Regions from separate parts of the Streptomyces sp. NPDC047017 genome, predicted to be linked through region 1. Evidence: riboswitches for the same ligand, from Rfam matches in the RefSeq annotation. Region 1 holds a riboswitch; the other holds the start of a gene.
The links. A riboswitch is a leader RNA that binds a small molecule or an ion and turns the genes downstream of it on or off. The one in region 1 is predicted to bind cyclic di-AMP.

Region 2: another riboswitch for cyclic di-AMP. It lies ahead of ABZ858_RS33870 (M23 family metallopeptidase); the one in region 1 lies ahead of ABZ858_RS28080 (transglycosylase SLT domain-containing protein).

The regions. Positions count from the first base shown of each region.
Region 1 covers NZ_JBEYVW010000019.1:28,126-32,785, reverse strand. Annotated here, with positions in the region: gene ABZ858_RS28090 (ATP-grasp domain-containing protein) at 1-495, shown strand, start outside; gene ABZ858_RS28085 (HAD family hydrolase) at 539-1,345, shown strand; gene ABZ858_RS28080 (transglycosylase SLT domain-containing protein) at 1,413-1,898, opposite strand; cyclic di-AMP (ydaO/yuaA leader) riboswitch at 1,903-2,110, opposite strand; gene ABZ858_RS28075 (polyprenyl synthetase family protein) at 2,659-3,669, shown strand; gene ABZ858_RS28070 (DUF2092 domain-containing protein) at 3,921-4,660, shown strand, end outside.
Region 2 covers NZ_JBEYVW010000027.1:60,411-65,070, forward strand. Annotated here, with positions in the region: gene ABZ858_RS33855 (mannosyltransferase family protein) at 1-688, shown strand, start outside; gene ABZ858_RS33860 (dihydrofolate reductase family protein) at 852-2,189, shown strand; tRNA gene ABZ858_RS33865 (tRNA-Met) at 2,248-2,321, shown strand; cyclic di-AMP (ydaO/yuaA leader) riboswitch at 2,658-2,815, shown strand; gene ABZ858_RS33870 (M23 family metallopeptidase) at 2,827-3,864, shown strand; gene ABZ858_RS33875 (aldo/keto reductase) at 4,007-4,660, shown strand, end outside.

The sequences.
Region 1 (4,660 bases):
GGGATGACGGCGCACGCGTACGTCGTCGACAACCCGGAACTCGCCGACCTCGCCGCGCGTTTCATCAAGCAGATCGGCTTCACCGGCATCATCGACCTCGACCTGCGCTTCGACCGGCGCGACGGGCAGTACAAGCTCCTCGACTTCAATCCGCGCGCGGGCGCCCAGTTCCGGCTCTTCGAGAGCGAGTCGGCGGTGGACGTGGTGCGCGCCCTGCACCTCGACCTGACCGGGCGCAAGGTCCCGGCGGGCGAGCAGCGGGCCGGGCACCGGTTCGTCGTGGAGAACATCGACCTGCCCGCCCTCCTCGCCTACCGCCGCAGCGGCTATACGACGCCGCACGCGCCGGAGCGGGCGAGCGGGACCGAGCTGGCCTGGCTCGCCGGGGACGACCCGCTGCCGTTCCTCACCATGCTCGCGCGCTTCGTCCGGCCGGGCGCCCGCCACCTCCACCAGCTGTGGCGCACCAGCCGGCGCGGCGGCGCGACCGGCTGAGCGGACGGCGGGCGGCCCCGGGGCGGGTCCGTATTCTCTGATCATGCCCGCTCCCCGCGCCCACGCCCTCATCGCCACCGACCTGGACGGAACGCTGCTGCGCGGCGACGACACGTTCTCCGAGCGGACCCTGGCCGCGCTCGCGCGGGTGGCGGCGGCAGGTGCCCGGCATCTGGTCGTGACGGGCCGGCCGGCGCCCAGGGTGCGGCCACTGCTGAAGATCCTGGGCGGCGCGGGGCTCGCGGTGTGCGGCCAGGGCGCGCAGCTCTACGACGCCGCGGCCGACCGGCTGCTGTGGTCGGTCACCCTGGACCGGGAGACGGCGGAGACCGCGCTCGGCAAGATCGAGGCCGAGGTGGGGGAGGTGCACGCCGCGGTCGACCAGGACGGGGTCGACGGGCTCACGCTCATCGAGCCGGGGTACCGGATGCCGCATCCGACCCTGCCCGCCGAACGGGTCGATCGGCGCGAGGAGCTGTGGGGCGCGCCCATCAGCAAGGTGCTGCTGCGCCATCCCGTGCTGTCCGACGACGAGCTGGCGGCGGTGGCCCGCGGCGTGGTCGGCTCGCTGGCCACGGTCACCATGTCGGGCCCGGGGACGGTCGAGCTGCAGCCGTGCGGTGTGACCAAGGCGACCGGGCTGGCGCTGGCCGCCGGGCGCCTGGGGCTGGGCCGGGAGAGCGCCCTCGCCTTCGGCGACATGCCGAACGACATCCCGATGTTCCGGTGGGCCGCCCGGGGCGTGGCCATGGCCGGTGCCCACCCGGAGCTGAAGGCGGTCGCGGACGAGGTCACCACGTCGAACGAGGACGACGGCGTGGCCGTCGTCCTCGAACGTTTGTTCAGCTGACGCGGAGGTGGCGGACCGGACGGCCGATGTGCCGGCCGTCCGTCCCACCCCACCCCGCGCGGTCCCGTCAGTACGCGCTGAAGACGTTGTCGATCGAGCCGTAGCGCGCGGCGGCGTAGTTGCAGGCGGCCGTGATGTTGGCGACCGGGTTGTAGATGTCGAACGACGTGCCGGCCACGTGGTAGGCGTTGAACGTGGGCTGGATGACCTGGAGCAGGCCCTTGGACGGGATGCCCTTGGCGGCGTTGGAGTCCCAGTTGTTGATGGCCAGCGGGTTGCCGGAGGACTCGCGTATCACGTTGCGGTAGATGCCGTTGTAGGTGCCCGGGATGCCCTTCTGGGCCATGATCGAGAGCGACTCGCGGATCCAGCCGTCCAGGTTGTTCGGGTAGGCGACCGTGCTCACGGTCTTGGGGGCGGCGGCCGGGGTGGCCGCGGAGGCGGTGGTGGCGCCGATGAGCGGGAGGGCCAGGACGGCGGCACCCGTGCCGGAGACGGCGAGGGTGCGCAGGAGGCGGGCGGTGCGGGGGTGGCGCTGACCGTGTGCAGGCATGGGGAATTCCTCTCCGTCGCCTGCGAGGTGAGCTGTCGGGTTCGGGCGGGGAGGTGCCCGGCCGTGCCCCGAAGGACACGGCTTCACCCCGAGCCGTTCCGGCGCGGCGTACGACATAGGACGACGTACGGCGCTCCGGCCCGGCGACTTACCTGGGTCCCCCGCTCCTGCCAAGAAGTGTTCAGTCGATGGGTTTCGGGCGGTGGCAGGATTCGGCGTCCGCCCGATGGACCGGGAACGTATGCGAGAGCACATGTCCCGAACAAGTACCTGATTCATACATCGCCCTAGTTGACCTTGGTCTGGGGTGTTTGGGATGCTTGATCCTTTGCGATCGCCAACGGTCAACTGGCGTGTGCGGCAAGGGGAGGCGGGGGTGGCCGGGCGTCGGTGCCGGTGAAGGGGTGGCGTGACCCAACTCACGGATCGACCGGCCGGGGTGCATTTGCGGCCAAGGGGATTCGGGGTGTGATTAAGGGTGAATCGGACCCCGGCGGGATGCCACGGGGGCGGGTGGGCAGGCTGTCGCTTCGAGTGAGGCCGTGGCCCTCCGTCGCGCGGGCGGGAGGAGTGAGTCGAAAATATCTGTTCATACGTAGTGATCGAAAACATATCGGGCGTGATCCGATACCGCCTGGCCTGGAGCGGTGGGCGCTATCGGTGATCGAAACGTGACCGGATACGCTGACTTGAGTGATGGCAGCGACGTATCGACAAACCGCGTAACCGCCACCAGACACCAGCAGACAGGAGACCCCTCGTGACCGTCGTCGGGCCGTTCGGGCTGAGCGTGCGGGACCAGGCTCTCGAAGCCGATGTCCAGGCCGGGTTGGCGGCTGTCGAGGAAGGGTTGCTCGAAGCCACCAAGAGCGAGGTCCCCTTCATCACGGAGGCCGCGCAGCACCTCGTCAAGGCGGGCGGGAAGCGGTTCCGGCCGCTGCTCGTGATGCTCGCCGCGCAGTTCGGCGACCGGTACGCGCCCGGGATCGTGCCGTCGGCCGTGGTGGTGGAGCTGACCCACCTGGCGACGCTGTACCACGACGACGTGATGGACGAGGCCGCCGTACGGCGCGGGGTGGCCAGCGCGAACACCCGCTGGGGCAACTCGGTCGCGGTCCTGACCGGCGACTTCCTGTTCGCCCGGGCCTCCCAGATCCTCGCGGACCTCGGACCGGAGGCCGTCCGGGTCCAGGCGCTCGCGTTCGAGCGGCTGGTCACCGGGCAGATCCTGGAGACGGCCGGACCGCAGGACGGCCGGGACCCGGTCGACCACTACCTGGACGTGCTCGGCGGCAAGACGGGATCGCTGGTGGCCGTCTCGTGCCGGTTCGGCGCGATGATGTCGGGCGCCGACGAGACGGTCGTGGACGTGCTGACGCAGTACGGCGAGCGGCTGGGCGTGGCCTTCCAGCTGGCGGACGACGTCCTGGACATCGCCTCCGACTCGCACGAGTCCGGCAAGACGCCGGGCACGGACCTGCGCGAGGGCATCGCCACGCTGCCGGTGCTGCGGCTGCGCGAGCGCGCGGCCCGGCTCGGGCTGGCCGAGGACATCGCGCTGTGCGAGCTGCTGGACTCCGACCTGAGCGACGACGCGCGGCACGCCGAGGCACTCGCGGGGCTGCGGGCCCACCCGGCACTGGAGCAGGCCCGGCGGGACACCGTGCGGTACGCCGAGGAGGCCCGGGCCGCGCTGGCGCCGCTGCGTGAGTGCGACGCGAAGGCGGCGCTGCTCGAACTGTGCGACGCGGTGGTGCACCGGGCCGGCTGACGCCCCCTCACCCCGCCCGGCGAGCGGCGCCTCCACCCGACCCCTAGGGGAAAGGGTGGAGGCGCCGCTCGCCTGCGTCATACCGCAGGCGTACGCGGAGTTGGCTCCGGGGGCTGACGCTTCCGGCCGCCCGATTTGGTGTGATGGAGGCACGGACCACACCACTCCTCACCGATTCGGGTGAGAATGGCGGCTCAGGGTGGGAGCTGTGCAGACGGGAAGCCGCCGACGACGACGGAGGTAAGGCACACATGGCACCGTACGAATCCGACGACAGCACGGACGCGACGGCCGACGGTCCGCCCTCGGCGCGCCGCAAGGCCGCGCGCTACGCCGTCCCGGTCGCGGTGGTGGGGGTGGCGGCGGCGACCATCGGGCTGGTCCCGGCACTCGCCGACTCGGGCGACCCCGACCTGCCGAAGATCAGCGCCCAGCAGCTCATAGAGAAGATCGCCCAGTCGGACGTCCAGCGGCTGTCCGGCACGGTCAAGATCAGCACCGACCTCGGCCTGCCGGACCTCGGCGGCCTGGAGAACAGCCTCGTCTCCGGCGCGGGCAAGGGCGGCGGCGGCTCGTCGGCCGACCCCACCTCGAAGCTGACCGAGCTGGCCTCGGGCACGCACACCCTGCGGGTCGCGGCCGACGGCCAGGACCGGCAGAAGGTCTCGCTGATCGAGAGCGCCGCCGAGTACAGCCTCATCCACAACGGCAAGGACGTCTGGGGCTACGACAGCAAGTCCGACGAGGTCTACCACGGCACCGCGCCCCAGGACGGGGCCAAGGGCGAGCACCAGCTGCCCGCCACGCCCAAGGACTTCGCCGAGGAAGCCCTGAAATCGGCCGACGACACCACCTCGGTGACGGTGGACGGCACCGCGCAGGTCGCCGGCCGGGACGCCTACAAGCTGGTCATCAAGCCCAAGCACGCCTCCGGCACCACCGTCGGGGCGATCAGTATCGCGGTGGACTCCAAGACCGGGCTGCCGCTCAA
Region 2 (4,660 bases), on a different contig from region 1:
CCGCAACTGGCCGCTGGCCGGCCTGCTCACCGCCGCCGCCACCACGGTCCGGATCAGCGGCCTGTTCCTGGCCGCCGCGATCGCGGCCGAACTCCTGCTCGCCCTTCGCACCCCGGACCGCCCGGACGACGACGATCCCTCCGCACCCACCCCCACCCCGGCCCCCGTGCGCGGCTCCGCGCTCCGGTGGCTGCGCCCGCTGGGCTGGTGCCTGCTGCCGGCCGTGCCCGCCGCCGCGTACACCGTCTATCTGCGGGCGCACACCGGTGACTGGATGGCCTGGAAGCACGCCGAGGAACGGGGCTGGTTCCGGGACTTCCACACTCCCGCCGAGGCGTTCCGCCACACCTGGCAGAACGCCTTCGGCCGGCTGCAGAGCCCCGGGTACGCGGTGGAGTTCCAGCTGGAGCTGGCCGCCATGGCGGTCGGGGTGCTGCTCCTTGCCGTGCTGCTGATCCGCCGCCGCTGGCCGGAGGCCCTCTACATCGCGCTCAACCTCTGGGCGCTGGGCACCTCGTACTGGTACCTGTCCATCCCGCGCGCCACCCTGCTGTGGTGGCCGCTGTGGACCGGCCTGGCCCACTGGAGCCTGCGGCGGCGCTGGGTGAAGGAGGCGTACGCCGGTGTGGTGGCGCCGCTGGCGGTGGTGATCGCGGTGCTCTTCACCTCGGGGCGCTGGGCCGGCTGAGCGCGCCGGGCCGCAGGATGGAGGGAGCGGCGGGAGCGCCCGGCCACTCCGGTTCCGTCTCCCCGGAGCGCTCTTCCCCGGATGCGCTTTTCCGGAGCGTTCTCCCTCGGAGTGCCCCTCCGCCGCCCGGAGACCGCCCGCCGCCCAGAGAGAAGTGCGCCCGATGCCCCTCCCGTACGTCCTGCTGTCCGCCGCCGTCTCCCTCGACGGCTGCCTGGACGACACCGGTCCCGACCGCCTCCTGCTGTCCGGCCGGGCCGACTTCGACCGGGTCGACGAGGTACGGGCGTCCGTGGACGCCCTCCTGATCGGGGCCGGCACCCTGCGCGCCGACAACCCGCGGCTGCTGGTCAACTCGCCCGAGCGGCGCGCGGCCCGGGTCGCCGCGGGCCGCCCGGAGTACCCGCTGAAGGTCGCGGTCAGCGCCTCCGGCGAGCTGGACCCGGCCGCGCCCTTCTGGCACACGGGGGGCGAGAAGGTCCTCTACACGACCGACGAGGGCGCGGCGCGGCTGCGCCGGAGGGGCTTCACCGCCCCGACCGATCCGACCGCCCCGACCGATCCGACCGCCCCGACCGATCCGACTGCCCCGACCGATCCGACTGCCCCGACCGATCCGACCGCCCCGACCGATCCGACCGATCCGACCGCACCGACCGCCCCGACCGGTCTGTCAGGTCCGACCGCCTCGACCGCCCCACCTGCCCCGTCCGACACGGCCGCCCCGACCGCCGTCACGGTGGTGGCGCTGGGCCCCGTACTCGACTGGCGGCTACTCCTCGAACATCTGCACGATGCACGCGCGGTGCGCCGGCTCATGGTCGAGGGCGGCGGGACCGTGCACACCCAGCTGCTCCAGCAGCAGCTCGCCGACGAGGTGCAGCTCGCGCTCGCCCCGCTGGTCGTGGGGGAGCCGGGGGCGCCGCGGCTGTTCGGGCCGGGGCGGTACCAGCGCGGCCGGCTGCGGCTGGTGGAGACGCGGCCCGTCGGGGACGTCGTCCTGATGCGCTACGAGCCGACCGCGCCCGGCAGCGGTCCCCTCGCCGTCCCCGCGGACCGGCACTGGCTGCGGATCGCGTGCGAGCTGGCCGAGCGGTGTCCGCCGTCGCGGACCGCGTTCAGCGTGGGCGCGGTGGTGGTCGCCGCCGACGGCACCGAGCTGGCCCGCGGGTACTCACGGGAGGGCGGCGACCCGGTCGTGCACGCCGAGGAGGCGGCGCTGGCCAGGACCGACCCGGCGGACCCGCGGCTGGCGGGGGCCACGGTGTACAGCAGCCTGGAACCGTGCGCCCGCCGCGCCTCCCGCCCGCGCCCGTGCGCCCGGCTGATTCTGGACGCCGGGGTACGGCGGGTGGTCACGGCCTGGCGGGAGCCGGACACGTTCGTGGCGGCCGCCGACGGGGCCGGGATGCTGGCCCACGAGGGCGCGGAGGTCGTCGTCCTGCCGGAGTTCGAGCGGGCGGCCAAGGCGCCGAACCGGCATCTGCCCGGCGCGATGTAGGGCCCGGATAAACGTGTGTGCAGGCCACCCCGGATATGACGTACACTGGTTTCACCGACGCGGGGTGGAGCAGCTCGGTAGCTCGCTGGGCTCATAACCCAGAGGTCGCAGGTTCAAATCCTGTCCCCGCTACTGAAGACTCAGGGCCGGAATCCGATCAAGGATTCCGGCCCTGAGTGTTTTCCGGTGTCCCGGCCGCGATCCCTTCCCGCTCCCTTCCTGCCCTCTCCCCTCGATCGCTGATAACAAATGACATACCGTCAGGTGGGAGCGTTGCCTCATCGGGCCGCGTACGGGGATCGAAGTGGCCGGAAGGGGCGTCAACTCGCCCCGTTTTCTGCACCGGTAAGGCGTACGTCCTGGCCGGAAAGGTTTAATGATCAAGCCCTCCGGCTTGGAATCAGCGCCCCGGGTCTATTAACGTTCGATAACGCAGCGCGGTCGTCCCAGCCGTCACAGAGGCGGCTCCGTGCGCGCGCGCCGAATCCCGCGAGGGAACCGGGGAACCACCAATTTGGGGTGAATCGGGCGTCATCCACCGTGCCCGCACGGTCGGTTGACGCGCGTAGGAGACCTTCCCGCTCCGAACCCGTCAGCTAACCCGGTAGGCGAGACGGAAGGAAAGGAGCACGCCCGCGTGGCGTCCAACCGGCCTGCCCCTGAAGCCCCGTTCGTGCCGAACCAGCGCACCGAGTCCTTCGGTCCCGGTGACCGGCACACCGACGAGGGCCCGTGGGAGGAGTGGAACCCCACCGAGGACTCCCTGCGCCCCGCGCGCGGCCGGCACCGCGTCGCCAAGCAGCGCGGCGGCGGGCTCGCCCGCAGCTCCACCGTCCTCGGCGTCGGCGTCATGGCCGCCGTCGGCGCGGGCGGCATGGCCAGCGCCGACACCGGCAAGCCGCCGGTCGCCATCTCCCTGCCCGACCTGCCCGCCGTCGGTGCCCTGTTCGACGGCTCCGGCGGCCCGCAGGCCCCGCAGGGCTCCGCGACCCCGCTCAGCGACGTCACCGAGACCTCCACCGCCACCGGACGGGCGGCCACCGGCGCGGGCGAGGCGCTGCGCAACCGGATCATGGCCCAGGCCGAACAGCAGCGGCATCATGCCGATGCCGAGGCGCAGGCCGCGGCCGAGGCCGCCGCCGCGAAGCAGGCCGACCGGGCCGCCGCCCGGGCGAAACAGGAGGCCGAGGCCAAGGCCGCCGCCGCGAAGCAGAAGGCGGACGAGGCGGCCCGGCAGAAGGCCGAGGAGGCGCGGCTGGCCGAGCTGGCCAGGCAGTACACGCTGCCGACCTCCTCGTACACCCTCACGTCCACCTTCGGACAGGCCGGCTCCATGTGGTCCTCGGGCCACCACACCGGCCTCGACTTCGCCGCGCCCACCGGCACCCTGATCAAGGCGGTCCACAGCGGCACCGTCACCCAGGCCGGCTGGGCGGGAGCCTACGGCTACCGCACGGTCCTCACCCTCGACGACGGCACCGAGCTGTGGTTCTGCCACCAGTCGTCGCTCAACGTCAGCGCCGGCCAGAAGGTGGGCACGGGCGAGGTCATCGGCCGCGTCGGCGCCACCGGCAACGTCACCGGCCCGCACCTGCACCTGGAGGTCCACCCGGACGGCCAGGCCGCCGGCACCGACCCGATGACCTGGCTGCGGGGCAAGGGCCTCACACCCTGACGTCTCCCGGCCTGACGTCTCCCGGCCACCCGCCTCCCGGCGGGGGAGCGGTCCCGCCGGCCGGGTGGGTTTGCGCAGGCTTTGCCCGCCGGGCCCGGCGGGGCGCGGAATGAGCCGCTCCGCCGTCGTCGTTGATATCGGCATGACTTCTCTACGCAAACTGGGCCCGTCCGACCTCGAAGTCTTCCCGCTCGCCCTCGGCGGCAACGTCTTCGGCTGGACCGCCGACCGCGCGCAGTCCTTCGCCGTCCTGGACGCGTACACGGCCGCCGGCGGGAACTTCGTCGACACCGCCGACTCCTACTCCGCGTGGATCGAGGGCAACCACGGCGGCGAGTCCGAGACGATCATCGGCGAGTGGATCAAGGAGCGCGGCAACCGCTCCGAGGTCGTCATCGCCACCAAGGTCAGCCAGCACCCCGACTTCCAGGGGCTGTCCGCCGCCAACATCAAGGCCGCGGCCGACGCCTCCCTCAAGCGTCTGGGCACCGACCACATCGACCTGTACTACACCCACTTCGACCAGCCGGACGTGCCGGTCGAGGAGATCATCGGCACGCTCGACGAACTGGTGCGGGCGGGCAAGGTGCGGCACATCGCCGCCTCCAACATCTCCGCCGAACGCCTCAAGGCGTCCCTGGACTTCTCCGAGCGCGAGGGCCTGGCCCGGTACGTGGCGCTCCAGCCGCACTACAACCTCGTCTCCCGCGCCACCTACGAGGGCGCGCTGCGGGACCTCGCCGAGCGCACCGGACTGTCCGCGGTGCCGTACTTCGCGCTGGCCTCCGGGTTCCTG